DNA from 2 places in the Blautia sp. AF19-13LB genome. Region 1 is predicted to be linked to the other one. Evidence: predicted binding sites of a transcription regulator. Region 1 holds the regulator's gene; the other holds the start of a gene.

The links. Region 1 encodes HrcA, which represses chaperone genes, less so after heat shock. Its sites were predicted from a motif close to TGTTAGCACTCNNNNNNNNNGAGTGCTAACA; they were not measured.
Region 2: a site for HrcA is predicted at 9,237-9,267, ahead of clpB (ATP-dependent chaperone ClpB). Genes of this name have one in related genera too.

Annotation. Positions count from the first base shown of each region.
Region 1 is NZ_QUGO01000002.1:272,589-288,159, forward strand. It holds gene DWX32_RS03535 (SPFH domain-containing protein) at 1-388, opposite strand, end outside; one part of gene prfB (peptide chain release factor 2) at 500-1,555, opposite strand; one part of gene prfB (peptide chain release factor 2) at 1,557-1,607, opposite strand; gene secA (preprotein translocase subunit SecA) at 1,749-4,319, opposite strand; gene hpf (ribosome hibernation-promoting factor, HPF/YfiA family) at 4,554-5,081, opposite strand; gene hisA (phosphoribosylformimino-5-aminoimidazole carboxamide ribotide isomerase) at 5,382-6,158, opposite strand; gene dnaJ (molecular chaperone DnaJ) at 6,326-7,534, opposite strand; gene dnaK (molecular chaperone DnaK) at 7,760-9,637, opposite strand; gene grpE (nucleotide exchange factor GrpE) at 9,704-10,315, opposite strand; gene hrcA (heat-inducible transcriptional repressor HrcA) at 10,365-11,423, opposite strand; gene DWX32_RS03580 (helix-turn-helix domain-containing protein) at 11,709-11,927, shown strand; gene DWX32_RS03585 (hypothetical protein) at 12,005-12,370, opposite strand; gene DWX32_RS03590 (helix-turn-helix domain-containing protein) at 12,543-12,761, shown strand; gene uvrB (excinuclease ABC subunit UvrB) at 12,959-14,959, opposite strand; gene DWX32_RS03600 (HEPN domain-containing protein) at 15,357-15,571, opposite strand, start outside.
Region 2 is NZ_QUGO01000016.1:1,275-16,845, reverse strand. It holds gene DWX32_RS14915 (hypothetical protein) at 1-321, shown strand, start outside; gene DWX32_RS14910 (BMP family ABC transporter substrate-binding protein) at 487-1,557, shown strand; gene DWX32_RS14905 (C40 family peptidase) at 1,755-3,110, shown strand; gene DWX32_RS14900 (hypothetical protein) at 3,351-4,052, shown strand; gene DWX32_RS14890 (GntR family transcriptional regulator) at 4,347-5,066, shown strand; gene deoC (deoxyribose-phosphate aldolase) at 5,063-5,749, shown strand; gene DWX32_RS14880 (NAD(P)-dependent alcohol dehydrogenase) at 5,893-6,954, shown strand; gene DWX32_RS14875 (CobW family GTP-binding protein) at 6,987-7,931, shown strand; gene DWX32_RS14870 (hypothetical protein) at 8,103-9,185, shown strand; gene clpB (ATP-dependent chaperone ClpB) at 9,377-11,983, shown strand; gene DWX32_RS14855 (DUF4250 domain-containing protein) at 11,980-12,153, shown strand; gene DWX32_RS14850 (TIM barrel protein) at 12,360-14,000, shown strand; gene DWX32_RS14845 (hypothetical protein) at 14,213-15,571, shown strand, end outside.

The sequences.
Region 1 (15,571 bases):
TTTCCTGCAGATTAATATAGAAAACTCTCTGCTCATGCGGGGTCTGGCCGCCGAATTTCAGGCGCTCAAACGTATCTTTTACTGCCGCGTCAAGCGATCCGCTGAACATCGACGGAGACGATGACTGATCTACGGTAAAGTAGCCCGGCTCTGCGGTGTAATCAATAATCTTTCCGCCGTCCACCAGCATCATGAACTGATTGTCATAGACATGGATCACAGAACCGTTTGAAATCGTCTGGCTTCCCTTTTTATTCTGGCCTTTTCTTACCAGAATTCCCTCTGTAAATACCGTATGTTCCCCCATCTCATACGGTTCCACGGTCTCCAGCCACTGATCGGCGAGACTGCCGTGTACTGCATTGACTGCTGCTCTGATAATACCCATACTTTTACCTCCTGTTTGCCTTTGGCTTCAAAACAGAAAGGAGCATTTCCGTCCTCTGTTGGTGAAAATGCTCCTTATTTTACTTGTCACTGTGCTCTGCCCACAGCCGAATTATGCTTCTTCCTCTTTCGCTCCGGTTCCGAGGGCAATCCACTTCAGATATGCGTTGATAAACAGATCAATTCCGCCGTCCATGACTGCATCGACGTTTCCGGTCTCTGCGTTGGTACGGTGGTCTTTGACCATGGTGTATGGCTGCATAACGTAAGAACGGATCTGGTTGCCCCAGCCGATCTCGGTTACTTCGCCGCGGATGTCGCTCAGCTTATCTGCCTGCTCCTGGAGTTTCAGCATATACAATTTTGCTTTCAGCATCTGCATTGCCTTGTCCTTGTTCTGGAACTGGGAACGCTCGTTCTGGCAGGTAACCACGATGCCGGTCGGCATATGCGTGATTCGAATCGCCGAAGATGTCTTGTTGATGTGCTGTCCGCCGGCACCGCTGGAACGGTACGTATCGATACGAATATCCTCATCACGAACCTCAACATCGATCTCTTTGTCGATATCCGGCATAACATCGCACGATACGAACGATGTCTGGCGTTTTCCTGCCGCGTTGAACGGAGAAATACGGACGAGACGGTGAACGCCTTTTTCGGATTTCAGATAACCGTAAGCGTTTTCGCCGTTGACCTGGAATGTCACGGACTTCACACCGGCCTCATCACCGTCCAGAAAGTCGAGTTCCTCGATCGTAAAGCCTTTGCGTTCTGCCCATCTGGTGTACATACGGTACAGCATGCCGCACCAGTCGCACGCCTCGGTTCCGCCTGCACCTGCGTTCAGTTTGATGATCGCATTGTCCTTGTCAAATTCGCCGGACAGCAGGGTTTTGATGCGGATGGCATCGAAGGATGCCTTGAACTCTTCCATCATTTCCGCGATTTCCGGAACAACGGAATCGTCATCCTCCTCCTGTCCCATCTCAATCAGAGTTTCCATATCTTCTTTGGCGGATACCAGTTTCTGATACGTATCTCTGTCCTCTTTCATGCTGCTCAGCTGTTTCATCTGCTCCTGCGCTTCTTCGGGATTGTCCCAGAAATTGGGTTCCTCCATTTTACGCTCTAATTCTTCGATCCTCTGCTCTTTGTTAGCGAGGTCAAAGTGAATCCCTCACTTCCACTAATGGTTTATCGTATGTGCCAAGTTCCATTTTGAACTGGTCTAATTCAACTACCACAAGCTTCACCTGCTTTCTGTTTTATATTTTGTATGACACGCAGCTTCTGGTAGGGAAGCTGCGTGCTTTGTCAAACGGATCGTGCTCATCCGTCTCACTGCTGTTCTGCTTTTATCAAACCGGTTTTCTTCCGCAGCACTGTTTGTACTTCTTGCCGCTTCCGCACGGGCATGGATCGTTTGGATAGATCTTACGCTCTGCGCGCTGTACCGGTTTTCTCGGGCCGGACTCGTCTTTGTTGGTTCCGGTCACTTTGGCTACCTGCTCACGTTCTACTTTCTGCTCAACACGTACATGGAACAGGAGACGGACGGTATCCTGCTGGATGGACTCGAGCATTTCGTTAAACATGTCGTAAGCTGCCATCTTGTACTCAACCTTCGGGTCTCTCTGGCCGTATGCCTGCAGGCCGATACCCTCGCGGAGCTGATCCATATCATCGATATGATCCATCCACTTCTGGTCGATAACCTTCAGAAGAACGACACGCTCAAGCTCACGAATCTGCTCCTCCTCCGGGAATTCTGCTTCTTTCTCCTCGTAGAGTTTAACAGCTTCCTCTTTTAACTGCTGTTTCAGCTCGTTTTTGGAAATCTTCTCTACGCGCTCTTTTGTCACTGCCTTCACCGGCATGATGGAGAGCAACATCTCATTTAACTCGGTCAGATCCCACTCGGACTGCTCGGTGTTCTCGCCGATGCAGAGATCCACAGTATTGTCGATGGTGTCGGCAATCATCTTGAAGATGGTGTCTCTCATGCTCTCGCCGTCCAGAACGCGGCGTCTCTCTTTGTAGATGATCTCACGCTGCTCGTTGTTGACCTGGTCATAGTCGAGCAGGTTTTTACGGATTCCGTAGTTGTTGCCCTCGATCTTCTTCTGCGCTTTTTCGATGGCGGAAGAAAGCATCTTGTGCTCGATCTGCTCATTTTCCGGTACGCCGAGGGATTTGAAAATGCCCATCAGTTTTTCGGAACCGAAGAGTCTCATCAGATCGTCTTCCAGGGAAATGTAGAAACGGGACTCACCCGGGTCTCCCTGACGGCCGGAACGACCGCGGAGCTGATTGTCGATACGGCGGGACTCATGACGCTCGGTGCCGATGATCTTTAAGCCGCCGGCAGCTTTTGCCACATCATCCAGCTTGATATCGGTACCACGGCCGGCCATGTTGGTCGCGATGGTAACGGCTCCTGCCTCACCGGCATGGGCTACGATTTCTGCCTCGAGCTCATGGAACTTCGCATTTAAGACCTGATGCGGAATTCCCTCGCGGCGCAGCATTTTGCTGATCAGCTCGGAAGTCTCGATGGTGATGGTACCAACCAGAACCGGCTGGTTCACGGCATGTGCCTCTTTGACTTCCTCTACGACTGCGTGGAATTTCTCTTTTTTCGTCATGTATACGGCATCGTCCATATCCACACGGATGACCGGGCGGTTGGTCGGGATCTCGATAACGTCCATGCCGTAGATGTCACGGAACTCCTGCTCCTCGGTGAGGGCAGTACCGGTCATGCCGGCTTTTTTCTCGTATTTGTTAAAGAAGTTCTGGAACGTGATGGTTGCCAGAGTCTTGCTCTCTCTTCTTACTTTTACGTGCTCTTTTGCCTCGATTGCCTGATGCAGACCATCGGAATAACGGCGGCCCGGCATGATACGGCCGGTGAACTCATCGACGATCAGAACCTCGTCGTCTTTGACTACATAGTCCTTGTCGCGGTGCATCAGATAATTGGCACGCAGCGCCAGGATCACGTTGTGCTGGATCTCCAGGTTCTCCGGATCGGAGAGGTTCTCAATATGGAAGAAGTTCTCGACTTTCTTCACACCGTCATCGGTCAGGGTAACGAATTTGTCCTTCTCGTTGACGATGAAGTCTCCGGTCTCCTCGATCTCCTCGCCCATGATCGCGGTCATCTTGGTCATCTCGCCGCTTGCCTCGCCGCGCTGCATCTGGTGTGCCAGAATATCTGCGGTCTCGTACAGCTTGGTGGATTTGCTGCTCTGTCCTGAAATAATCAGAGGTGTTCTTGCCTCGTCGATCAGGACGGAGTCGACCTCGTCGATGATACAGTAAGCAAGCTCTCTCTGTACGAGCTGCTCTTTGTAGATCACCATGTTGTCACGCAGGTAATCGAAACCAAGTTCGTTGTTGGTGATGTAGGTGATGTCGCATGCATACTGCTGGCGGCGCTCATCGTTCTTCATATCGTTCAGAACGACACCGACGGTCAAACCGAGGAATCTGTGGACTTTGCCCATCCACTCAGCATCTCGGTTTGCCAGGTAATCGTTGACGGTAACGATGTGGACACCGCGTCCGGTCAGTGCATTCAGGTAAGCCGGAAGGGTGGAAACGAGGGTTTTTCCTTCACCGGTTTTCATCTCGGCGATACGGCCCTGATGAAGGATAATACCACCGATCAGCTGTACGCGGTGGTGCTCCATACCGAGGGAACGTTTTGCTGCCTCGCGGACGGTTGCGAATGCTTCCGGGAGAATGGAATCCAGGGATTCGCCTCCGTTGTAGCGGTCTTTATATTCCTTTGTCTTGGCACGCAGCTCTTCATCGGTCAGCGCCTGCATGGTCGGGCGGAGAGCTTCGATTTTGTCTACGATTGGATAGATTCGTTTCAACTCGCGCTCACTGTGCGTACCAAAAAGTTTTTCTGTGAATTTCATAGAATGTTTGCTCCTGCTTTCTCTATTAATTGCCATATTAACATATGGTACTATTCTACCACTTCTGGCACAAGATAACAATGAATTTTTCGTAAACATTTGGTGCCGTTCCCCGGTTTTCCGCTGTTTTTACGGCTTTTCCCGGACTTTCCGGCCCTTTCCGCGAAAAAGTCACCCTGTTTCACAGCTTTTCTAAACTGGAAACAGGGTGACTGTTCATTCTTTATTTACTTTTCAGCACTCCGGCTCGATCAGACCGTAGGTGTTGTTCTTTCTCTTGTAAACGACGTTTACTTCGTCGGTCTCTGCATTGCGGAATACGAAGAAGGTGTGTCCAAGAAGTTCCATCTGTACGCAGGCATCTTCCGGATACATTGGTTTCATGCCGAATTTTTTCGTACGGATGATCTGGATGTCTTCGTCCTCCAGATAGTCATGCTCCAGATATTCTTTCTGGAAGTTTCCTGCTTCCTGCTGTTTGTCGGCAATTTTGTTTTTGTATTTGCGAAGCTGGCGTTCGATGACTTCCTCTACCAGATCGATGGATACGTACATATCGTTGCTTACCTGCTCGGAACGGATGATATTTCCTTTTACCGGAATGGTAACCTCAATTTTCTGTCTTTCTTTCTCTACACTTAAGGTTACAATGACATTTGTGTCAGGCGTAAAATATTTCTCCAGTTTGCCAAGTTTTTCATTGACCGCGGCTTTTAATCCCTCTGTCACGTCAATATTTTTTCCGCTGATGGTAATTTTCATTATGCCCAACCCCTTTGCTCTCAAATTTTACAGGTTTTTCACTTCCCCTGTAAGTATCTCTAATTATAGCAATAGTTGTCTTTATTTGCAATAGTATTTAGAAAATTCATGAATATTTTAGAGTTTTTTCTGTTACAGTTCACTTGCATCTTATTTTTGACAGATTTCATGCTCGCATGAAATCTGTCGAGAATAAGATACAAAGGGAGCGCCTGGTTATGAGCAAAAAGGAGCTGCGCAGCAGCGGAGAGCGCTGAAAGCGCGGTTTTGCGAATGGCGCGGGTGAACGTCCGTTTCCGCTTACCGGCGGCATACTGCCAGCACGTCTTCAAACTTCATTTTGCCGCCGAACAGATCCAGTGCGCTGCCAATTGTCACATCGACGTGGTTGTTTCCCAGTTTTTTGAGCAGCTCCAGGTCTTCAAAACTTCCCACGCCGCCGGCGTACGTCACCGGAAAATCTTTCATCTTCGCAAGCAGTTCCACCAGCTCCGTCTCAATGCCGGAAGCCTTTCCCTCGACATCCACGGCATGGATCAGGAACTCATCACAGTATTCTGACAGGTGATGCAGCAGTTCCTCTGTCACTTCTTCGTCCGTGAACTTCTGCCAGCGGTCCGTCACGATATAGTATTTTCCGTCCCGCTTCCGGCAGCTTAAATCCAGTGTCAGCCGCTGCTTTCCTACCGTCGTCACCAGCTTGTCCAGATTTTCATAGAACACATGGCCGTCGCGGAACACATACGAAGTCACAATCACATGGCTTGCCCCCGCTGTCAGAAACTCGCACGCATTCTCCGCATCAATGCCGCCTCCCACCTGCAGGCCGCCCGGGTACGTCGAGAGTGCCAGCAATGCCTGGCGCTTCGTCTCCTCGTAAAACTCGGTACCTTTCTTGTTCAGCAGAATCACATGGCCGCCCGTAATGCCCTGCTCTTCGTACAGCTGCGCATAGTACGACGCATCCTGCTCCGAGACAAAATTCTCGCTCGCCTGATTTCCCTGATCTTTCAGCGATCCCCCGACAATCTGTTTTACTTTTCCGTTATGAATATCAATACATGGTCGAAATCTCATTTTCCCCGTTTCCTTTCTTTTCTCTCCCCTTAAGTTTTCCACATTATATCAAAATCCGACCATTCTGTGTATAAATTCACCAAATTTTCATGGTTCTTTCATAGAAAAGAAAGAAGAACCTGCTTTTTCCACAGATTCTTCTTTCTTTTCCGGCTTGCCGCCGTTCTTTATTTATCGATGTCCTCAAAGGCCTCTTTCACTTTATCCATAAAGCCTTTTTTCTTCTTCGGCTGCTCTGCAGTTTCGCCGTTGGCTGCTTTTTCTTCTGCTGCCGGGCGGTTTCCGCAGGCTTCGTCGAAGGCGCGGAGGGCTTCTTTTGCTTTCTCATTCAGTTTCGTCGGAGTCTGGACTACGAGTGTTACGTAGTGATCACCGCGCACATTGCTGTTGCGAAGGGACGGAACACCTTTTCCCTTCAGACGGATCTTCGTATCGGTCTGGGTTCCCGGTTTTACAGTGTAGAGAACGTCTCCGTCAACGGTGCTGATCTTCACATCGCCGCCGAGTGCTGCCTGGGCAAACGTAATCGGTGCAGTGGAGAAAATGTTCATATCCTGTCTCTGGAAGATCGGATGACGGGTTACCTGAACCTCGACAATCAGATCTCCTCTCGGTCCGCCGTTTACACCCGGCTCACCTTTTTCACGGATCCGGATGCTCTGTCCATCGTCGATTCCGGCCGGAATGTTGACCTGAATGCGTTTTCTGCTGGATGTATAGCCCGTGCCGTGGCATGCGGTACATTTATCGCGAATGATCTTTCCGGTTCCGTTACAATCCGGACACGTTGTCACGTTTCTCACAGAGCCGAACATGGTCTGCTGTGTGTACGTAATCTGACCGGTTCCGTTACATTTGGAGCATGTCTCTGGTGAAGTTCCTGGTTTTGCGCCGGTTCCGTGGCACGTTGTACAGGTATCCTTCAGGTTGATCTCGAGCTCTTTCTGGCATCCGAAAACAGCTTCCTCAAACGTAATGTGGACAACAGCGCGGAGGTTTGCTCCCTTCATCGGTCCATTGTTTGCTCTTCTTCTGCTTCCGCCGCCACCAAACAGGTCGCCGAAAATATCGCCGAAGATATCACCCATATCTCCGCCGCCAAAGTCGAAGCCGCCGAATCCGCCGGCTCCTGCGCCGCCACCGCCGTTTTCAAATGCAGCGTGGCCAAACTGATCGTACTGACGCCGTTTGTCCGGATCACTCAGCACGCCATAGGCTTCTGTCGCCTCTTTAAATTTTGCCTCGGCCTCTTTGTCGCCCGGGTTCATATCCGGATGGTATTTCTTGGCCAGTTTACGGTATGCTTTTTTTAATGTTGCATCGTCCGCTCCGCGGTCTACGCCGAGGACCTCGTAATAATCTCTTTTTTCTGCCATTTATGTTCACCTTTTCATTTCTGTTCCACAAATTTCATCTTTGCAGAAATGTTTTTCCGCACGCTCCAGTATAGCACTTTTCCGAAAGCAATACCAGCATAAATACAGGGGGCGGAATGTATTTTCCGTCCCCTGCAAACATTCGCCTCACAGGGCTTTTTGCGTTTATTTACTTATTGTTTCAACTCACAGTCGGTATTTTCACGGAGTGTGACATGCTGAAAATTAAACCTCTTTGTAGTCAGCGTCTACGACATCGTCGTCATGGCCGCCTGCTGCTCCTGCATTTCCCATATCCGGGCCTGCACCAGCTGTTCCGGCACCAGCGCCTGCTGCGCCGCCCTGCTGCTCATACAGCTTTGCGAACAGTTTCTGAGCGCTTGTCATCAGTTTTTCCTGAGCTGCTTTCAGGTCAGCTACCTGTGCATCTGTCATCTCTTCCGGATTGCATTTTGCAATGAGGTCTTTCAGTGCGTTCAGGTCAGCTTCTACTGCTGTCTTATCGTTTGCATCCAGCTTGTCGCCGACTTCCTCGATTGCTTTCTCGGTCTGGAATACCATAGAGTCTGCATCGTTTCTTGCGTCGATTGCTTCTTTGCGTTTCTTATCCTGAGCTTCGAACTCAGCAGCTTCTTTGACTGCTTTGTCGATCTCGCTGTCGGACATATTAGAGCCTGCGGTGATGGTGATGTGCTGCTCTTTTCCTGTTCCCAGGTCTTTTGCAGATACATTTACGATACCGTTGGCATCGATATCAAAGGTAACCTCGATCTGCGGAACGCCTCTTCTTGCTGGCGGAATTCCATCCAGACGGAACTGGCCGAGGGATTTGTTGTCTTTCGCGAACTGACGCTCACCCTGTACTACGTTGATATCTACTGCTGTCTGGTTATCAGCTGCGGTGGAGAAGATCTGGCTTTTCTTGGTCGGGATTGTGGTGTTACGCTCGATCAGACGAGTTGCAATACCTCCCATCGTCTCGATGGACAGAGACAGCGGAGTTACATCCAGAAGAAGGATGTCGCCTGCGCCGGCATCTCCTGCAAGTTTACCGCCCTGTACGGAAGCACCAAGTGCTACGCACTCATCCGGGTTCAGGCTCTTGCTCGGCTCGTGTCCGGTCAGCTGTCTTACTTTATCCTGTACAGCCGGGATACGGGTAGATCCGCCTACCAGAAGGACTTTGGAAAGCTCGGATGCCTGAAGGCCTGCATCAGAAAGTGCTCTCTGTACCGGCTCTGCGGTTTTCTCTACCAGGTCGTGGGTCAGCTCATCGAATTTAGCCTTTGTCAGGTTCATATCGAGATGTTTCGGGCCATCTGCGGTTGCAGTGATGAACGGCAGGTTGATGTTGGTTGTAGTTGCGCTGGAAAGCTCTTTCTTTGCTTTCTCTGCTGCTTCTCTGATTCTCTGCAGAGCCATTTTATCATTGGAAAGATCTACGCCTTCCTGTTTCTTGAACTCAGCAAGGATATAATCTGTTACTTTCTGGTCGAAGTCATCGCCGCCAAGACGGTTGTTTCCTGCTGTGGAAAGAACTTCGATAACACCGTCACCGATTTCGATGATGGAAACATCGAAGGTACCGCCTCCAAGGTCGTATACCATGATCTTCTGCTCTTTCTCGTTATCCAGTCCGTATGCCAGAGCTGCTGCGGTAGGCTCGTTGATGATACGTTTTACATCAAGACCTGCGATTTTACCGGCATCTTTGGTTGCCTGACGCTGTGCGTCATTAAAGTAAGCCGGAACTGTGATAACTGCTTCTGTTACTTTCTCACCAAGGTAGTTCTCTGCATCACCTTTCAGTTTCTGAAGGATCATAGCGGAGATCTCCTGCGGAGAGTATTTCTTTCCTTCGATGTCTACTTTATAATCAGTACCCATCTCACGTTTGATGGAACGGATGGTTCTGTCTGCGTTTGTTACAGCCTGACGTTTTGCCGGCTCGCCGACCAGACGGTCACCTGTTTTTGTGAATGCTACGATAGATGGAGTTGTTCTTTCACCCTCTGCGTTTGCGATAACGGTTGGTTTTCCACCTTCCATAACGGCTACACAGCTGTTTGTTGTTCCTAAGTCAATACCAATAATTTTGCCCATTGTTGTTTCCTCCTCAATGAATTATGCTAAAAAATGGTTTAATTTCTATTTATTTATCTTCAAGGCTTAGTTAGCCACCTTGACCATACTGTGACGGACTACGGAACCTTTGTACATGTAGCCCTTCAGGAACTCTTCTACGACGATGTTCTCGCCGGCTTCCTCATCCTCCACATGCATCACTGCGTTGTGCAGGTTCGGATCGAATTCCTTTCCAACGGCCTCGATCACGGTTACACCGAGTTCATCGAGTGCTGTGGTAAACTGTTTGTATACTTTATTCATGCCGTCTGCGAACGGATCTTCCTCCGGGTTTTCCACCGTTGCAAGTCCGCGCTCGAAGCTGTCAACAACCGGAAGAATCTTCTCGATGATGTCTTTTGCTCCAATGGCATACATATTTGTTTTTTCTTTTTCGGTGCGTTTGCGGAAGTTATCGAACTCTGCCATCTGACGGGTCAGGCGGTCAGTCAGCTCTTCGATTTTCTCATCTTTTTTATCTTTTTTCTTTTTGAAGAACTTTCGTTCTTTGCCATCCTCAGCAGTTTCTTCTGCAGCTTCCGCTTCTTTTGCCTCTGCTGCTTTCTTTGCTTCTTCCTGCTCCGCAGCCGGTTCGGTTTCCGGCAGATCGGTCTCTGCTCCGGTTTCTTTTTCCATCTCGCGTGTAGGTTCTTCCATGGTTTCCTCTTTCTTTCTATTTTCTTCGCTCACTGATCATTCCACCTTTCTACTCACCTGTGTCCGGCTTTTTGAAGACGGCGTCCAGTTGAACTTTTAATGTTTTCAGGTTATCTACCACATTTTCGTAATCCATCCGCTTTGGTCCCACGATACCGATTGTTCCGCGCATACCGTTTCCCATATCGTATGTGGTGGTGACCACGCTGCAGTCCCGTAAGGGTTCCATCGAAGATTCATTTCCGATGTATACCTGAATACCGGTATTTTCCTCTCCGTCCTGCTCCTCGGCAGCTCCTTTGATCATATCGACCAGTTTCTGCCGTTCCTCGAATGTGGAGATCAGCTGGCTGGCTTTGCTGCTGTCGGAAAGCTCAGGGTACTTGAAAATGTTGGTTGCGCCGCTGGTGTACACCGGCACATCTTCTTCGCTGACTGCGATGGCTTCCGCTACGGTATCGACCACTTTGCTGATGATGCCGGAGTGGATGCCTGCCTGCTCTTTCATCTTCTTGATCATGCCAAGATTGATTTCTTCAATGGTCAGGCCATTGAGTTGTGTGTTCAGAAGCAGGTTCAGCTTTAATATCTGTTCATCGTTGATGGTCTCGTCGAGGTCGATCATCTGGTTTTTCACCAGGTTGCCTTCTACGACGATGACGGCCAGGAGCTGCTCTTCATTGACTTTTGAGAGCTGGATGAATTTCACTTTATTTCTGTGATATTCCGGTCCTGTAATCAACGTTGCATAGTTGGTAGATGAAGCGAGGACTTTGACAACCTGCTGCAGAACTTTTTCCATTCGGTCTGTTTTTTCAATGACCATGTTTTTGATGTCTGCAACTTCCTGTTCTTTTTCCCGCATCAGCTCATCTACATAGAGGCGGTAGCCTTTATCGGAAGGAATGCGTCCTGCGGAAGTGTGGGGCTGTAAGATGTAACCCATCTCTTCCAGATCGGACATTTCATTCCGGATTGTGGCGGAGCTTAAATTCAAATCCGTGTATTTGGAAATCGTTCTTGAGCCGACCGGCTCGCCCGTTTCCAGATACGTCTGGATGATCGCTTTTAATATTTTTCTTTTTCTTTCATCCAATTCTGTATCCACTAAGATAAGCTCCTTCCTGTTGTATAGTCCTGTTAGCACTCGTTTTAGTGGAGTGCTAACATCTATGCTCTTAAGATAGCACTCTGCCTTTTGTTTGTCAACACCTTTTCCCGGTTTTTCTATGAAGAAATTGTGAAAAAAGTATAAACCGTTTTCTTTCTGAAAAGGAATCTGACTTTTCTTTTTTATTGCATTCTACTGTTTCAAAGGCGCTATAGCCGTATGGTAGGATTCTGCCATTTTGATACGACCATTTAGTAGCATTTTTTTCAGAGGTGATGAATCATGAAATATCAGAGACTGGAGGATCTGCGCACGGACCACGATCTGACGATCCGCCAGGTTGCCGACTATCTCGGCTGCAACCGCGATGTGTATACCCGATATGAAAAAGGCGTCCGGCAGCTGCCGATCTCCATTGCCATCCGTCTGGCGGAGCTGTATCAGGTCAGTCTGGATTATCTGGTCGGCATCAGCGATGAGAAGCGGCCGTATGGATCCTGACTTTCCGGTGTCTCCGCCGCAGCAAAAGCAGGAGGACAGTTTTTCTTTTCCCTGTCCTCCCTGTTTTGCTTTTTCGTTTACAGATTCTGCAGATATTCCATCATCCGCGTTTCGCTGAGTTTCCATCCGTCCGGCTCCCCGCAGAGATACAGCGTAAAATGCCCGCACGGGACTCCGTTTTCCAGGTGGATGCCGGTATACAGTTCTACAATGAGGAGTTCTTCTGCTTTTTCTTCATATATATTAGTGATCTGATAGATGCGCTCTCCCTTTTCGTCCACCGGCCATTCTTTCTTCAGCACATCCCTCAGACGGCTCTCCTGCCCCTGCGCTTCGCATTCTTCCTCCCGGCTGATCATTTTTTCAAACGCTTCCGGCGTCTCCATCCGTTCCACTATATTCTGGACAAAATCTTCTATTTCTATTCTTTCTGCTTTTCCCATTCGTTCCCCCATTTCTGCCGTACATATTTTTCTGTTTTCTGCACAGGCTGTCTTCACCCGCCGTTTCTCTCTCCCGCCCCATTCTCCAATTTGCGACCATATGATCTGATTTAACTTTGTCCATCCAACCGTTTGGTAGTATGGGTTTGAATCTGAAAGGATGGTACAACGTATGAAATACCAGAGAATTGAAGATATGCGGATCGATCAGGATCTCACCATCAAAGAGATTTCTGCCCTGCTCGAATGCAACCGCGACGTCTATTCCCGCTACGAAAAAGGAATCCGCGACATCCCGATCGACTATGTGATCCGGCTTGCACGGTTCTATGACTGCTCGGTCGACTATCTGCTGAGTGTCTCCAGTAAAAAGAGAAAATTCGGCGATTAATTTTTTTATTGTTGTCTTTTTTATTTTTGTGTTTTTCGTTTTGATACGACCGTTTGGTCGTATTTTATATTATAATGGTATTCTTATTTTGCGTCAATTCTGAACAAGAAGGAATCAAAATCGGACGCAAAAAAGCGTGCCGGAAAGTTTTCTGTCGCTTTTCCGGCACGCTTTTTTTCATGCTCTTTTCTTCTTTTTTATTCTTCCATGTCATCCAGGCTCTTCTTCAGTGTGATCATTTTGTCACGCAGCTCGGCGGCCATTTCGAAGTTGAGTTCGGCGGCAGCGGCTTTCATCTGTTTCTGTACCTGGCCGATCAGTTTTTCCAGTTCTTCGCGGCTCATGGACTCCGGGTCTTTTTCCATCTTTTCTTCTGTCTTTGCCACTTCTTTCGAAATGCTGATGAGATCGCGGACGGCTTTTTTGATGGTGGTCGGAGTGATGCCGTGTTCTTTGTTGTAGGCTTCCTGCAGGGCACGGCGGCGCTTCGTCTCGTCGATCGCGAGTCGCATGGAATCGGTCATCACATCGGCGTACATGATAACATGGCCCTCGCTGTTTCGCGCGGCACGGCCGATGGTCTGGATCAGGGAGGTTTCGGAACGCAGGAAACCTTCTTTATCGGCATCCAGGATCGCCACGAGTGTAATTTCCGGGATGTCGAGACCCTCACGCAGAAGGTTGATGCCGACGAGCACATCGAAGACATCGAGACGCATATCACGGATGATCTCGGTCCGTTCCAGGGTGTCGATATCGGAGTGCAGGTAGCGCACGCGGATGCCGGCCTCTTTCATATAGTCGGTCAGATCCTCTGCCATACGCTTCGTCAGCGTCGTCACGAGAACTTTGTTGTGTTTTTCAGTTTCTTTCTTTACTTCCGAAATCAGATCGTCGATCTGTCCCTCCACCGGGCGCACCTCGACATCCGGGTCGAGAAGGCCGGTCGGGCGGATGATCTGTTCGGCGCGCAGCAGCTCGTGGTCTGCCTCGTAGTCGCCCGGCGTGGCAGATACGAAGAGGATCTGATCGATCCGGTCCTCGAACTCGCCGAAGTTCAACGGGCGGTTGTCTTTTGCGGACGGCAGACGGAATCCATAGTCCACCAGCGTCGATTTCCGCGACTGGTCGCCGGCATACATGCTGCGGATCTGCGGAACAGTCTTATGCGACTCATCCACGATGATGAGGAAATCATCTCCGAAATAGTCCATCAGTGTGTAGGGCGGCTCGCCTGGCTTTAATCCGGAGAGGTAACGCGAATAGTTTTCGATGCCGGAACAGATGCCGGTTTCTTTGAGCATCTCAATATCGAAATTGGTCCGCTCCTCGATGCGCTGGGCCTCGATCAGTTTTCCCTCGTGCTTGAAGAACTTCACCTGCTCTTCCATATCCTTTTCAATCTCGCCTGTTGCTTTCAGGATCGTGTCCATCGGCACAACGTAGTGGGAGGCCGGAAAGATTGCGATATGGTTCAGTTCACATAAGATTTCACCCGTCAGCGTATCGATCTGCACCAGACGGTCAATCTCATCCCCGAAGAACTCGACGCGCACCGCCTTGTCCGTCTCTTCCGCCGGAAAAATCTCCAATACATCACCGCGCACGCGGAACGTACCGCGGTGGAAATCCATATCATTCCGGTCATACTGAATATCAATCAACTGCCGGATCACATCGTCCCGGTCCTTTTCCATTCCCGGGCGGAGCGAAATAATCATCTCCATGTAGTCCTTCGGGCTTCCGATTCCATAGATACACGAAACACTGGAAACCACAATGACATCGTTCCGCTCACTCAGTGCAGAAGTCGCGGAAAGCCGCAGCTTATCAATCTCATCGTTCCGCGCAGAGTCCTTCGCAATATACGTATCCGAAGACGGCACGTAAGCCTCCGGCTGGTAGTAGTCGTAGTAGGAGACAAAGTATTCGACGCTGTTTTCCGGGAAATATTCTTTGAATTCTCCGTAAAGCTGCGCCGCCAACGTCTTATTGTGCGCAATAATCAAAGTCGGCTTGTTCAACTGCTGGATCACATTCGCCATCGTAAAAGTCTTGCCAGAGCCCGTAACCCCTAGTAAAGTCTGGCATTGGTTGCCTTCCCGGAACCCTTTGACAAGGGTTTCGATTGCCTGCGGCTGGTCTCCGGTCGGCTGATAATCTGACACTAATTTAAACTTTTTCTGTTCGTTTTCCACTTCAATACCTCCCGATACGACTAGTATCAACCAGAAAATTCGTGTAATTTGAGGTCAAAATTCGTGTAATGGCCTTTATTTTTTTTAGTCAAAATGGCAATTACACGAATAAAGTCACTAAAAATATTTTTTTTGACTGGGCGTCACTTACCATAACGCCCAGTCATTCTTCAAAACAGAATAGCACAAAACAACATAATTATAAAGGTACAATCCTAAATTTTCTTTGTCAGCTTATGCATCTGATTGTATAAATATTCAATTCTTGCTTGCGAACATCTGTTCTTTTCTCATTGTAGCAAAAAAGAAATATAAACACAAGACCAATCTATAATTACTACTATGTTTTTAACAAAATAAAAAACCGCCTGCGTGAAAAGCAAACGGTTCTCTATCTCTATAACATTTCATTTTTTCCTTCTGCCTGCAAAAAGTTCTCTACTCTATTAAGAAATTCTTTTGCATTGCAAATCTGATTTTCCGAGTCCTCTTTTGATGCAATAAAGAAATCTGAGTAGTCACATTTTTCTCTAATGCGGTATGCACTGTCTATCAGTTTATATGTACCCCTATCGAACTTTCCTCCATGCACATAAACCTGATTAAAATGAG
Region 2 (15,571 bases), on a different contig from region 1:
AGCAAGAGCGGTCATGTCTGGATTGTCATTGGCCAGTGCTCGGACGGCAGCGTGGTTGTCATTCATGCGACACCGCCGTATATTCAGCTTGGCGGAACCGTTTCTTCAACAGGAAGCATTAACAGTGAAGCTATTGAGCTGGCAAATGAATACATGAAAATGTATTATCCGGTTGCGTATGAGCGGTATGGTGTAAAAGTTCTTGACCGGTCCTATCTGACCGGTGTGAATCATTTCACCTGGAGCAGCAGTATCTTAAGTGACAGTGAAGGCTACCGCAGGAAGAAACCGGCAGAAATCCTGAACGATCTGTTCCAGTAAAATATCTTCTATAAAAAATAAGAGAGAATACAAAAAAACTTTGTAGTTCGTGTATTCTCTCTTTCTTTTTGCGCTGGAATTGTCTATACTAGAAGGTGCGTGAAAGACGCAGATCAGAAATACAAAAGAAAAAATCTGGAAAATAAAAATACAAGGGGAGTAAACATGCGAAAGAGCTGGAAATGGGCGCTCTGTCTTGGCGTAGTGTCGTTGCTGCTGCTGGGCGGCTGCGGAAAAGAAAAGGCGGAACCAGTGGATCTGGTGCTGGTAACCGACGGCAGTGAGGTAGCTTCCGATGCCGTGTATCAGTCAGCATGGAACGGTCTTGCGCAGTATGGAGACGAGAGCGGTCTGAAATATGAAGCAAGTGTTCCGGCAGGACGGACAACAGAGGACTATGAAAACACCATCAAAGAGGCGGCGCAGAAGGGAGCATCCGTTATCGTCTGTGCCGGAACGAGCATGAGCCGCGCCGTTTACGATGCACAGCGCGACTGGAAGGATGTCCGTTTTCTGCTGCTGGAGGCAGAACCGGTCAGTGAGAGCGGCCGCAGCCGTCTCCGCGGAAATACAGAAAGCCTGGAAATTGATGTATCAGAGGCCGGCTACCTGGCAGGATATGCGGCAGTACAGGCCGGCTACACGCACCTGGGCTATATCGGACAGAAAAACGAAGAGAACGGAACAAAGTACGGGACAGGTTATGCACTCGGTGCAGAGGCGGCCGCTGCGGATCTGGGACTTGGAGAAAACAGCATCACGCTGGATTATACGTATCGGAAAAGCAGCAGCGTATCACCGTCGTATTTGGAAAAAATCAAAAGCTGGTATGGTGAGGGCGGACAGATTCTCTTCTCGGACGGTGCATCGTATCAGAATGTACTTGGCGCAGCAGCATCTGCGGCAGGCGGAGCACTGATCGCAAACGGCGGCGTGGAGGAGTACGCCAATGCCGTGTTGAAAGTACGTCTGGATTATGGAACTGCAGTTTACAATGCGTTAAAAGAAATGAAACAAAAGGATTTTGAAGGCGGGAAAATTGTAACGCGCGGCGTGGCCGATCAGGAAATCAGTCTGGAATGGAATCAGGATGCGGTGCCGTACTTTACAGAGGATCAGTACCGGGCACTCTGTGCGAAATTCTCCGCAGAGGACTTTTCAATCCCTGACGGCGATGCGCTTTCCTCGCCGGATCAATACAAATTGAGTTGTGTGAGTGTACAGAAGGTAAAATAACATGTATCGTTACTGTTCACGAATTGTTTACAAAAAGTCGGGATATTTTTCCTTGCATCCATTTGTGAATTGTGATATTATGTAAAAGAATTGGGAAAAATATTTCAAAATTGTTACAGAATAATTGAATTTCTAAGAAACAGGGAAACCTGAAACAAAGAAACCTACATACAACGAATCAATTTGGGAGTGAAAGAATGAGAAAAAAATTTCTTGCCTTAAGTTTAGCAGTGATCGTAAGTGCAGCTCAGGTAATGACAGTAAGCGCCTCGAAACAGGAGCAGTTACAGCAGCAGCAGGCAGCACAGGCAGAGACCAGCGCACAGCTTGACAACGCAAAAGCAGAAATCGACGATCTGGAAACCAAAAAGAATCAGATTACCGGCGAGATTGATGACCTGGACGCACAGCTTGTTGTAACCATGGCATCCGTGGAAAATCTGAAAAATGAAATTGCAGAGAAACAGACAGAAATTGAAACAACACAGGAAAAACTGGCACAGTCCCAGGCTGAAGAGGACGAGCAGTACGAGCTGATGAAAAAACGAATCCAGTTCCTCTATGAGAGCGGCGGAGACAACGGCTGGGCAGCACTTCTTCTGGAGGGAAAAGATTTAAGCAGCATTCTCAACCAGGCTGAGTACACCCAGAAGTTATACAAATACGACAGAGAGTGCCTGCAGGAGTACATGGATCTTGTACAGCAGGTAACAGACTACAGCAATCAGCTTGCAGATGAAAAAGCAGATCTCGAAGCCAGTGAGGCAGAGCAGGAAGCACAGCAGCAGTCCCTTGAGGCAATGCTTGAGCAGAAAAAAGCCGTTTCCGATGACTACGAAAACCAGATCGCAGACCTGAACGACATGGCTGCACAGTACAACGCAGTACTGGCAGAGCAGAACGCAAAGATCCAGCAGATCCAGGAGGAGATTGCAGCCGAAGAGGCAGCAAGAAAAGCCGAAGAGGCCCGTCAGGCAGCAGAAGCAGCCGAGGCAGCCCGCCAGGCAGAAGCAGCAAGACAGGCAGCAGCAGAAGCAGCCGCAAGCAGTGCTGCAAATAATACAACAACGGCAGACAACACACCGTCCAGCACAGGAAGCTCCACCACGACAACAACACCGTCTAACGGAGGAAGCTCTTACGATGATTCTTCGTCCAGCGATACCAGCAGCTCGGATGATTCCAGCAGCTCCAGCAGCACCGGAAGCGCAACCGGAAGTGCCATCGTATCCTATGCAACACAGTTTATTGGAAATCCATACGTATGGGGCGGCACAAGCCTTACCAACGGAGCTGACTGCTCTGGTTTTATCATGAGCGTTTACGCACACTTCGGATACGACCTTCCGCATTCCTCCAGTGCACTGCGTGGTGTAGGACGCGGTGTATCTTATGCAGAGGCTCAGCCGGGCGATATTATCTGCTACAGCGGCCACGTAGCCATCTACATCGGCGGCGGTGCAATCGTACACGCAAGCAATGAGCGCGACGGTATCAAGATCAGCAGCAACGCAGCGTATACCACGATTCTTGCGGTAAGACGTGTGGTTTAAAAAAGAATTACATAGTAAGAATTTTCAGATCCCGGGAGAGAAAAATCCCGGGATCTTTTGCGTTTTGCTTAAAATTGAGTGCATTCGCGTTAAAACTGTGATATACTAAAGCACATCGGAGATACAAGGGCGTATTGACCAACAGAAGGTCAGTATGCCCTTTTGCTTGTTAGGAAGAAGGGAGAATCGTTATGAAACTGGAAAATTATTTTCGTCGTTTCGGTATTCGGAACGGATCTGGTGCGGAAAGTAGCGTCAGTGCTGTCCATCTGCATTATCGCCGGTCTGCTGATCGTCTACGTCCCGAACATCATCGCCGGAGCCGGAAAGATCGGCGATACTGTAAACGCCATGAAAACCGCAGACCTCCCATTCGGCAAAGCCCTGTACGCCGCATTCCTCTACGGAACCTTCCAGCTTGCCAATGTCGCAGTCTTCGTCCAGCATGCCAAATCCTTCGAAAAACCGCAGGATGCCGGAAAGAGCATGGCAGTCGGTGCCGTATTAAATGCCCTTCTGATGATCATGGTCGTCCTCGGAATCATGACCGTATACCAGAACCCGGAAATGATCCAGCAGAGCGTCCCGACATTATTTATGGTTCAGCAGGGCGTCGGCAGTAAATTCATGACACCGCTGATTTCCGTACTGATCATCCTCGGTGCCGTATCCACAGCCGTCAACATGGTTGCCGCCATGGTCAAACGAATCCACGCCGGTCTCGCTGAACGAAGCAGCAGAACAGAAACCGCAGGCAAAATCAGCCGCACCCAGATCCTTGCCGCGCTTGTCTGCTGCATCGCGGACTTCCTTATCGCACAGTTTGGTCTGCTGACGCTGATCCAGAAGGTGTACAGCATCCTGGCATACCTGGCAATCCCGGTCATCTTGGTGCCGTACGTGGTGCACATGGCGGTGATGCGGTTTGATACGAAAAAATAGAAAAGAACAATAAAAAATTTGTAACAAAAATTTACACCGCAGAAAGAGAGATTTGCTTCTGGAGAATGGAAGTATTTCGCAGACAGCAGAAAAAAGAAGATTCATGCAGAGCAGATGTGAGTCATAAAGAAATGACATGCGTCTGCCTTTTTTCTGTGCGTCTGGCAGAGTATGTGTCGGTGACAAAGCAGAAAACAGGAACTCTTCTTTGGGACTCGATTGTGCCGTCAAAATATGGTATACTGCAAAAAGGATCAAAAAGCGGATATTGATATTTCACGGGAGGGGAAGAAGATGAAAAATGCACCGGCTTATGTGAAGGTTTACAGCAGACTGAAAAACGAGATCAATAAGGGAACATATCCTGTCGGGGGATTTCTGCCGAAGGAGTGTGAACTGGAGAAAATCTATCAGGTCAGCCGTACTACGGTACGGAATGCAGTAAAGATGCTGGTGCAGGAGGGACTGGTTGAGGTTCGCCAGGGTTCTGGAACGAGGGTGCTGAATCATAAGGCAATTCAGAATTATAACAAGGTCACATCGGTCACGGAATCCCTGATGAAAAAAGGATATCGGGTAACGACGTCAGATATGATGATCGACATCATTTCGGCGGACAAACAGCTCGCCGATGAACTGGAAATTCCGGAGGGAACCAGCGTGGCGAGGATTCAGCGGCTGCAGCTTGCGGATGAAGAGCCTGTTACGCTGATGGAAAATTATATCGAATATGCGAAAGTCCCTGGCATCGAGGCGTATGAGAATCAGTTTGTAGCGCTGTATCAGTTTCTGGAGGAGAAATTCGGCTTGCAGATTGATGAGACACGAGACAGAATTTCAGCGAAATCCGCGACCTTTATGGAAGCCCAGGTTCTGAAAACGGAGCCGAAGGATGCGCTTCTTGTGGTGCACAGAGTCACCTACTGGCAGAACCGGCCGGTGAGCATTGACCACGTGCGGATCATCGGAAGCAAGTACGAGGTGGAGATTTCGGGAAAAGGACGGAGTAAATGAGCGATGAGACAGAAGAACAGAAGAAACTGATGCGGCAGATTGATATCAGCTGTGTACAGGCATTTCATACAATGGATGAAATTGATGCGATGGTGGAGCTGGCAAAGAAATATCGTCTGGCTGCTGTGTTTACCTTGCCGGCGTTCAGCGCCCATGTGGCAGAACGGCTGCAGGACACCAGAGAAATCCATGCGGGAGGCGTGGTAAGCTTTCCGGGCGGCGGAGATACGACCGGACAGAAGAAGCGGCAGGCAAAAGAACTGTGGGAGGCTGGCTGCCGGGAAATCGACATGGTGATGAATCTTACGGCATTCAGAAGCCACGAATTTTCTTATGTAAAAGAAGAACTTCTGGCCATCCGGGAGCAGGTGCCTTCGGCGATTTTTAAGGTGATCATCGAGGCACCGCAGCTGACGGAGCAGGAAATCTGCCAGGCAGTGGATCTGTGTGTGGAAGGCCGTGCGGATTATGTAAAGACGAGCACCGGATGGTATCCCGGCTGTCCTTCCACCGTGGAGCAGGTTCGAATCATGAGCCGTGAAGCCGCCGGTCGCATTCAGATCAAGGCCGCCGGTGGAATCCGCAGTCTGGAAACTATACAGGAAATGCAGAAAGCCGGCTGTAGCCGTTTCGGTATGGGAATGCGGTCGGTACAGAATTTGATAAAAAGTATCTATAAGTAATCTATTGTGCAAAAGCTATAAAAAAGTCACGGAATATTCTACGATATTCCGTGACTTTTCTGTTGAATTAGTAACCTATTAGTGATATATTCGAATCATAGGAATCGATAAATCATTAACAATCTGAAAGGAGAGCAAAAGATATGAAAGGTTATGCAATGCTGAAAATCGGTGAATCCGGATGGATCGAGAAAGAACGCCCGAAATGCGGGCCGATGGATGCCATTTGCCGTCCACTGGCAGTTGCCATCTGCACATCAGATGTCCACACTTTATGGGAAGGGGCCATCGGTGACCGTCATAACATGATTCTGGGCCATGAGTGCTGTGCAGAGGTTGTGGAAGTCGGAGAGCTCGTAAAAGATTTCAAACCGGGAGACCGGGTTCTTGTGCCGGCCATCACTCCGGACTGGAATTCTCTGGAAGCACAGGCTGGTTATTCCATGCACTCCGGCGGAATGCTGGCAGGCTGGAAATTCTCCAACTTCAAAGATGGTGTCTTTTCTGAATTCTTTCATGTAAATGATGCCGATGGAAACCTTGCGCTGCTTCCGAAAAACATCAATGTTGTCGACGCGTGCATGCTTTCCGATATGGTGCCGACCGGATTCCACGGCGTAGAGCTTGCCGATGTACAGTTTGGTGATACAGTTCTTGTCATCGGAATCGGACCAGTTGGTCTGATGTCGGTAGCCGGAACGAATATGCGCGGCGCATCGAGAATCATTGCTGTCGGAACGAGACCGGTCTGCGTAGAAGCGGCAAAAAAATACGGCGCAACGGATTTTGTCAGCTACAAGAACGGACCGATTTTCCAGCAGGTACTTGATATGACAGATGGAAAAGGTGTTGATAAAGTAGTCATCGCCGGCGGTGGTGTAGAAACCTTTGCAGAAGCAGTAAAATGCCTGAAACCGGGCGGAAAGATCGGAAATGTAAACTATCTTGGATCCGGTGACAACATTGATATTCCGCGTGTAGAGTGGGGCGTTGGAATGGGTCACAAACAGATTAACGGAGGCCTGATGCCTGGCGGAAGACTCCGCATGGAAAAACTGGGAGCTCTTGTTTCGGCAGGCAAGCTGGATGTCAGCCCGCTGTCCACACATGTGTTTGATGGATGGGATCATCTGGAAGAAGCACTGTTCCTCATGAGAGATAAACCGAAGGATTTAATCAAACCAGTCGTTAAATTGGCTGACTGATGATTTGAAAATTTGACTGAAAAAGGAAACGTATGAAAATATTGATCGTATCCGGCTTTTTGGGCGCGGGAAAAACAACATTTATCAAACGGCTGGCCAGGAACGTCGATCAGCGGTTTGCCATACTGGAAAATGAATATGGAGCCGCAGGAATCGACGGCGCACGTCTTGGCCAGAACCGGCAAGGAACGCAGAAAAATGTATGGGAAATGACAGAGCAGTGCATCTGCTGCATCGGGAAAAAGGATTTTGCAGCATCCGTGCTGACCATTGCCAATGTGGTAGACCCGGAATACCTGATCGTAGAACCGACAGGCGTCGGAAGTCTCGCCCGGATTATAGAAAATCTGCGTCAGATCGAGTACGAGAGAATTCAGCTTCTCTCGCCGGTCACTATTGTGGATGTTTACAGTTACCGCCGCTATATGGCGGAATATCCCGAGCTGTATCAGGATCAGATCCGAAGCGCGGATACGATCATTGTTTCCAAAACAGAAGCATGCCAGGCGGAAGAAAAACAGCGCATCCAGAAATTTCTGCAGGAAATTAACCCGCAGGCAAAAATCATCACGGATTATGCATCCACGATGACACGGGAAGATTACCAGAGCCTGCTGCTGGGCGGCCGATATGAGAAAGAAGTACAGGATACGCAGAGCGGCGAAAAGATGCCGGAGACCTTCTCCTTCGAAAATATCCGAATGGAGGCACCGGAAACCCTGTGGTGTTTTCTGGAACAGATCATTCGCGGAGCGTTTGGAAATATCATCCGTGCAAAAGGACAGTTCGCAGCCGGAGACCAGTTTCTCCAATTTGATGTCGCCGATCACCGCTACAGCATCACCGGCACAGAACAGAAAAACGCCGGCCAGGCTGTGTTTATCGGAAACGATATGAACGAAGATGCGATCCGGCAGTATTTTAAGAAATGCGCCGGAAACCAGAAAATGAAATATGCTGCCCGTCATGTATCATAAAGTAAATAGGAAAAAGAGATTGCGGAGTCCTGCCAAAACAGGGTTTCGCAATTTTGGTTTTTACAGAAAGATTCAACTGAAAAACGAAGGATAGGCAAAAACGAAAAATTACGCTAAAATAAACATACAAGTATTTCAAATAAAACAAAAGAAAAATCAGGGGGATCTGATATGGAGGAACAGAAAAGAAGACGGGAAAGAAAATCAGCGGCATACTGGTTGAGCAAAAGCTCGATTTTATATCCGATCTGTATCTTGTATGTGATGTATGTGAAACAGGTTGAGGTATATATTACAGAATGTTCCGTCCATATTTCGTCGGGGACAATGCTTTTTGCCTATGCGCTGTGCCTGATTTTGTGGCTGGCCTCACCCATTCGAAGCTACTGCGCAGATGGAACTGCAAATGAAGTTTTATTCTATACATTTCCGCCGAGCATACTGATGCTGTTTTTATTTGCCCAATATTCACTGAAAATTGTGTTGTTTCTTGCAGTGCTGGATGGGATATTTCTTGTTACGGTTTTAAGAGATTTACATAGAAAAAAACGAAAATATTCTCCGAAAAAATTCTGGAGATTAAAAAGAAGTGACTTAAACGCATTTCTGTTTGTTTCAGTATGCGTGAGTATGGTACCGACTTGTATGATGATATATTGGAAGCTTGAGTCTCCGTCCGGAGTGGCAGAACTTTACGAACGAAAAAAGGACTATAATCTCGTCCAGAATCAGGAGAACATTTTTCAGGAAAATAAAGAATTTCTGCTGAGCTTAAAGGAGAGCGAATGGAGGCAAAAAACACTGGAAGAAAGAACAATTGCAGCGCAGAAGATGGTACGGCTTGAAACAGAACGACTTGGAATTCCCGAAATTCCGCTGTATGTGAAAGAGACAGGATCATCGAATTGCGTTGCATTATATAATAATGAAGAGAACGAAATATGGTATGCTCCAGAGCATTTAACATCTCAGACAGCAGAAGAATTTTTTACGGGAATTTGCGAAGAATGTTATCATGGAATGGAGTATTATCTGCTGGAGCGAATGGACTGGAATTCGGAAATGGCGAATACTGCTTATTTTGAAGAAATGAGGAAGTGGAAACTAAATGATAATCGCTACATATCTGGACGCGACGAGGGCGATTCGTTTGAAGCATATCAATCACAGCCGCTGGAAGCATCTGCCAAAAAGTATGCCAGTTCCGAAACAGAGGCACTGATTCATTTTATTGCTGTGTACGGCGATGAATAAAAATCTTTTAGGGGGGGGAGGGAGAAAAGGAGCGTCGGGAAAAATAAAAAAAATTAGCACTCACCTATTGACAGTGCTAATAACTAGTGTTATAGTACGACTAGAACAAAGAAAGAAAAGAAAATTCACATCAACGCTCTTTTTGTTCGGAGCGAATGTTAGCACCCAAATAGATAAGGAGGAAGCCGATTATGAATATCAGTAAATTCACACAAAAATCGCTGCAGGCTGTACAGGACCTGGAAAAGACCGCATACGATTTCGGCAACCAGGAAATAGAGCAGGAGCATCTGTTGTATAATCTCCTGCATCAGGACGACAGCCTGATTCTGAAAATGATCGAAAAGATGGAAATCAACAAAGAACATTTTCTGAACCGTGTCGAGACGGCACTGAACGACCGCGTCAAAGTATCCGGCGGTCAGCCGTATATCGGTCAGTATCTGAATAAAGCACTGGTAAATGCTGAGGATGAGGCGAAAGCCATGGGAGACGAGTATGTTTCCGTAGAACACCTCTTCCTGGCAATGCTGAAAAACCCAAGCCCGTCCATGAAAAAACTGTTTCAGGAGTACGGCATCACAAGAGAACGTTTCCTGCAGGCATTAAGCACCGTGCGCGGAAACCAGAGAGTTACCACCGACAACCCGGAGGCGACATACGACACCCTGGAAAAATATGGCCAGGATATCGTAGAAAAAGCCAGAAACCAGAAAATGGACCCGGTTATCGGCCGTGATACCGAAATTCGGAACGTTGTCCGTATCCTGTCCCGTAAGACAAAAAACAATCCGGTTCTGATCGGTGAGCCTGGTGTTGGTAAAACCGCAGTCGTAGAAGGCCTGGCCCAGCGAATCGCCAACGGCGATGTACCGGAGAGCCTGAAAGATAAAACCATTTTCTCCCTCGATATGGGAGCCTTGGTAGCCGGTGCAAAATACCGCGGCGAATTCGAGGAGCGTCTGAAAGCCGTTCTGGAGGAAGTCAGAAAGAGCGACGGAAAAATCATTCTGTTCATCGATGAGCTGCACCTGATCGTCGGCGCCGGAAAGACCGACGGCGCGATGGATGCCGGAAACATGCTGAAACCTATGCTGGCACGAGGCGAACTGCACTGCATCGGTGCCACAACGCTGGATGAGTACCGCCAGTACATCGAAAAAGATGCCGCCCTGGAGCGCCGTTTCCAGCCGGTTCAGGTTGATGAGCCGACCGTAGAGGATACGATTTCCATCCTGCGTGGCTTAAAAGAGCGCTACGAAGTTTACCACGGCGTAAAAATCACCGACGGTGCCCTCGTTGCAGCCGCAACCCTTTCGAACCGTTACATCAGCGACCGTTTCCTGCCAGATAAAGCAATCGACCTGGTCGACGAGGCATGCGCTCTGATCAAGACAGAACTGGATTCCATGCCGGCCGAGCTGGATGAGCAGCGCCGTAAGATTCTGCAGATGCAGATCGAGGAAGCTGCACTGAAAAAAGAGACCGACAATCTGAGCCGCGAGCGTTTGGAAACACTGCAGAAAGAGCTGGCTGAGTTAAAGGATACCTTCAATTCTGCAAAGGCACAGTGGGAAAATGAAAAGAGTTCCGTTGAGAAACTGTCCAAACTGCGTGAGCAGATCGAGGACATGAACCGCCAGATCCAGAAAGCAAAGAATGATTACGATCTGAACCGCGCCGCTGAACTGCAGTACGGTGAACTCCCGAAATTACAGCAGATGCTGGAAGCAGAAGAGAAAAAAGTTAAAAATGAAGATCTCTCCCTGGTACACGAGAGTGTAACGGATGAAGAGATTGCCAGAATTGTCTCCCGCTGGACCGGAATCCCGGTTGCAAAACTGACCGAAGGAGAGAGAACTAAGATCCTCGGCCTGGAAGATGAACTTCACACGAGAGTTATCGGCCAGAATGAGGCAGTCACCAAGGTTTCGGATGCAATCATCCGTTCCAAAGCCGGAATCAAGGATCCGACAAAACCGATCGGTTCGTTCCTGTTCCTTGGACCTACCGGTGTCGGTAAAACAGAGCTTGCGAAAACGTTGGCAGAAAAGCTGTTTGATGATGAGAACAACATGGTTCGAATCGATATGAGTGAATACATGGAGAAATACTCCGTCTCCCGTCTGATCGGAGCGCCTCCGGGATATGTAGGCTACGAGGAGGGCGGCCAGCTGACCGAGGCAGTGCGCAGAAAACCATATTCTGTTGTTCTGTTCGATGAGATCGAGAAAGCGCATCCGGACGTCTTCAACGTTCTGCTGCAGGTACTCGATGACGGCCGTATCACCGACTCCCAGGGCCGTACCGTAGACTTTAAAAATACGATCCTGATCATGACCTCCAATATCGGATCCCAGTATCTGCTGGACGGCATTCAGGACGACGGCAGCATCTCCGAAGAGGCGAGAAACCTGGTCATGCAGGATCTGCGTGCACACTTCCGTCCGGAGTTCCTGAACCGTCTGGATGAAACAATTATGTTCAAACCATTGACAAAAGACAACATTGGTCATATCGTAGATCTGTTGCTGAAAGGACTGAACAAACGTCTGGCAGACCAGGAGCTTACCGTCGAACTGAGCCCGGCTGCAAAACAGTTTGTCATCGAGGGCGGCTACGACCCTGTTTACGGCGCCCGTCCATTGAAACGTTTCGTACAGAAAGAGGTAGAAACCAGCACCGCAAAACTGATCCTTGGCGGTCAGGTCAGCGAGGGCGATACGATCCTTCTGGATGTGGAAAACGGCGGCCTGAAAGCAATGATCAAACCAGGTGTGGAGGTAGTAGACGAATGATGCCGAAAGATCCCGTAATGCTGCTGAGCTATGTCAATACGCAATTAAGAGATTTTTACCCGTCGCTCGCAGAATTCTGCGCGGCCATGCAGACAGAGGAATCCGATCTGCGGGAAAAACTGGCGCTCATCGACTATGAGTACGATGAGAAAACGAACCAGTTTGTATAAGAATAACCAGGCCCTGAAAAAAATGGCGGAAAAAGGCGTTCCGTATGTGGAAAAAACACATACGGGGCGCCTTTTTTACGCAAAGCGTGTTTCTTATAACTGACAGGAAAAATCATATCTATAATAGAAGAAATGTGGTAAAATGGAGGAAAAGAAAATCCGCTGAAAATGGGGAAACAGCGGATCTGGAGAAGGAGGAAACCAATATGTATTTTGGTGTACAGATGTATGGGGTATCCAAAGAATGGAAACAGGATCCCGAAGGATTTTTAAAGAAAATCTATGAGGCAGGCTACCGCCAGATCGAGCCGTGTCTCGGATTCCGTGTTGATGCCAGGGACTACGGTTTCTGGATCCCGGAGGATCTGGAGCAGGCAATGCCGCTGCTTGCAAAATACCACATTGAGGTTCATGCGGTCCACATTTTCCTGGATGAATACCACTATGAAAGAGAATTTGCCATTCTTACAGAACTGGCGCAGAAATACCACATTTCCTGGTTTGTCGTAAAGAGCCCGGCACGCCTGACAAAAGATGTTCTGGACGAAACCGCTGCAAGATACCGCGAACTGGCAGAAGAACTGGAAAAAGCCGGAGCAGGTCTTCTGATCCACAACGAAAAAGAAGATATCTGTATCCGCGTGAATGGAAAAACAGCGTACGAATATCTCCTGGAAGCCTGCGGTGAAAAAGTCGGAGCAGAAGTAGATGCCGGCTGGATGTACTGCGGCGGCGTCGACCCGGAAGAGTTCCTCTGGGCGCATGCGGACCGAGTCAAAGCCGTTCATTATAAAGATATGAAAATCACCGGCCAGGAAGCGCCGCTTGGAAAAGGCATGGTTGATCTGAAAGCCTGCTTCCAGTTCGCCCGTGCAAACGGTGCACTGCAGATTGTGGATATGGATGCGGCAACACTGGAGGATACCTGCCGCGCCGGAAAAATGCTCTCCGGATGGACAGGAGACAGAGACAACACCGACAGCATTCTCTGCACGATGGATGTGGAGACCGGAGAAGAAACCGTGCTGCATGAGTTTCCGGGAATCATCGAGGCACCGAACTGGCTGAACGATGGAAACACCCTGCTTTATAATGCGGATGGAAAAATCTACCGCTATGAGATCGACAAAGACCATGTGGAGCAGGTTGATACCGGTTTCTGCGTGCAGTGCAACAATGACCACGTTCCGTCACCGGACAACCAGCTGCTGGCGGTAAGCTGCATGCCGCCGGAACTCACAGATGGAACGTATGAATCCCACATCTACGTGCTCCCGATGACAGGCGGTGAACCAAAAGACCTCACCGGACCGGGTCTCAGCTATCTGCACGGCTGGTCGCCGGACGGAAAAGAGCTTGCGTACTGTGCCTTCCGCAAAAAGCCGGAGGAGGAGACCATGCGCATTGAGATCTGTACGATTCCATCAGACGGCGGCGAGGAAACCTGCCTGACGGACGGCAAAGGCTACAACGACGGTCCGGAGTATTCACCGGACGGAAAGCACATCTGGTTCAACAGCACCAGAAGCGGTCTGATGCAGGTATGGCGGATGAACCGTGACGGCAGCGGTCTCACCCAGATGACCGATTCCGATGCCAACAACTGGTTCGGCCACGTTTCGCCGGATGGAAAACACGTCATTTACCTGACCTTCGCTAAAGGTGAGCTGGAACCGAATGAGCATCTGCCGAACATGTATGTATCGCTTGGAATGATGGATTATGACGGACAGAATAAGAAAAAACTGCTGGATCTTTTCGGCGGCCAGGGCAGTATCAACGTCAACTCCTGGGCACCGGACAGCCGCAGAATTGCGTATGTGAAATATGTGCTTCATCACAAATAAAGGAATATCTTAAGAAAATCTGACGGGCCGTAAAAATTCATGGAAGTATTGTGAAAAAACGTTGAAAGTATTTTAGCGGAAATGCACAAGAATTCTTACGAATTTTTACGGCCCGTTGACTCTTTTTCTGACACACGTATAATGAAAGTAACAAGAGAAACTGCGGCCCCTGGCGGCTGCAAAACAATCAAAAGGAAAGGAGGATTTGTGTTATGAAGAAAACGAAAAAAATGCTTTCGTTTGTACTGTCCATGCTTCTGATCGTGACGATGTTCCCAACCATGGCATTCGCAAAAGAGGAAGCCAAAACGTGGAAGTTCGGAGAGCTTTCGCTGAAAGCAGGCGACGTTCTCGGCAAAGATACGGAGATTAAAAATGATGCAGAGAACAGAGAAATCCGAATACTTTCAGAAAAAACAAATCCGGATGAAAAGAAAGATCAGAAAGATGACAAAGAAAGAATAAAAACAGAAAAAGAGGCTGTGATCGCAGCGGCGGCTTCCTGGAATCTGAAGGATCTTACGGAAAAGGCCAAAAAGGCTCCGGCAGATTATCTGCTTAAAAAGGCAGACAGCTGGAACGGAAGCTGGATTGTAACAAAGATCGCAGAAACGGAAACAAAAGATGCCATTGAAATCCAGATAAGAACCTATGAGTACGCAGCTGTAACAGAAATCCAGGGCATACCGAAAGAAATCCCGGGAACCACCGCACTGACGGGCAAAGCAGTTCCAGAAAATGCAGATCAGAAACAGATCACATGGGAAATCACGGATGCCGGAATGACAGGTGCTGTTTTAGACGGCACAAACCTGAAAGTAACGAATGCCGGAACCGTAAAACTTCTGGCGACAATCAAAGACGGAAAGAAAACCGGCGTTGACTTCACACAGGAATTCACTGTGATTGTAAAAGCCGCAGATTACACCAAAGTAACAGAAGCGCTGGCGCTGATACCGGAGGACATGGGCCGGTATACAGAAGAAAGCGCGGCAGCTGTTCAGAAAGCAAAAGATGCGGTAAAAGAGAACCTGCCATCAGCTGAACAGGAAACCGTAAATGGTTATGCGGCAGCCATTCAGACAGCAGTAAACACACTGACGCTTCTTGGCGCAGATTACACAGAAGTTGATGCAGTACTTGCCAAAGTTCCGGGAGATCTTTCTATCTATACGGAAGAGAGCGTGGAAGCACTGAATGCAGTCATCGCATCCATCGACCGCACCAAAACGATAGAAGAGCAGCAGGCAGTTGATGCTTATGCGGAAGCACTGGAGAATGCAATTGCAGCACTGGTACGCAAACCGGTTCCGGCAGATTATCAGGGAGTGGAAGAACTCCTGGGAAAGATTCCGAAAGACTTATCCATTTATACCGAAAAGAGTGTAAAAGCACTGAATGCGGCAAAAGAAGCCATTGTATGGGATCTGGATGACAGCAGGCAGGAGGAAGTCGATCAGTTTGCAGAGAACCTGAAAGCAGCTCTTGACGGACTGACCCTGAAACCGGCGGACTACAGCGCCGTAGACGCGGCTCTTGCCAAAGTTTCGAATGATCTGAGTATTTATACG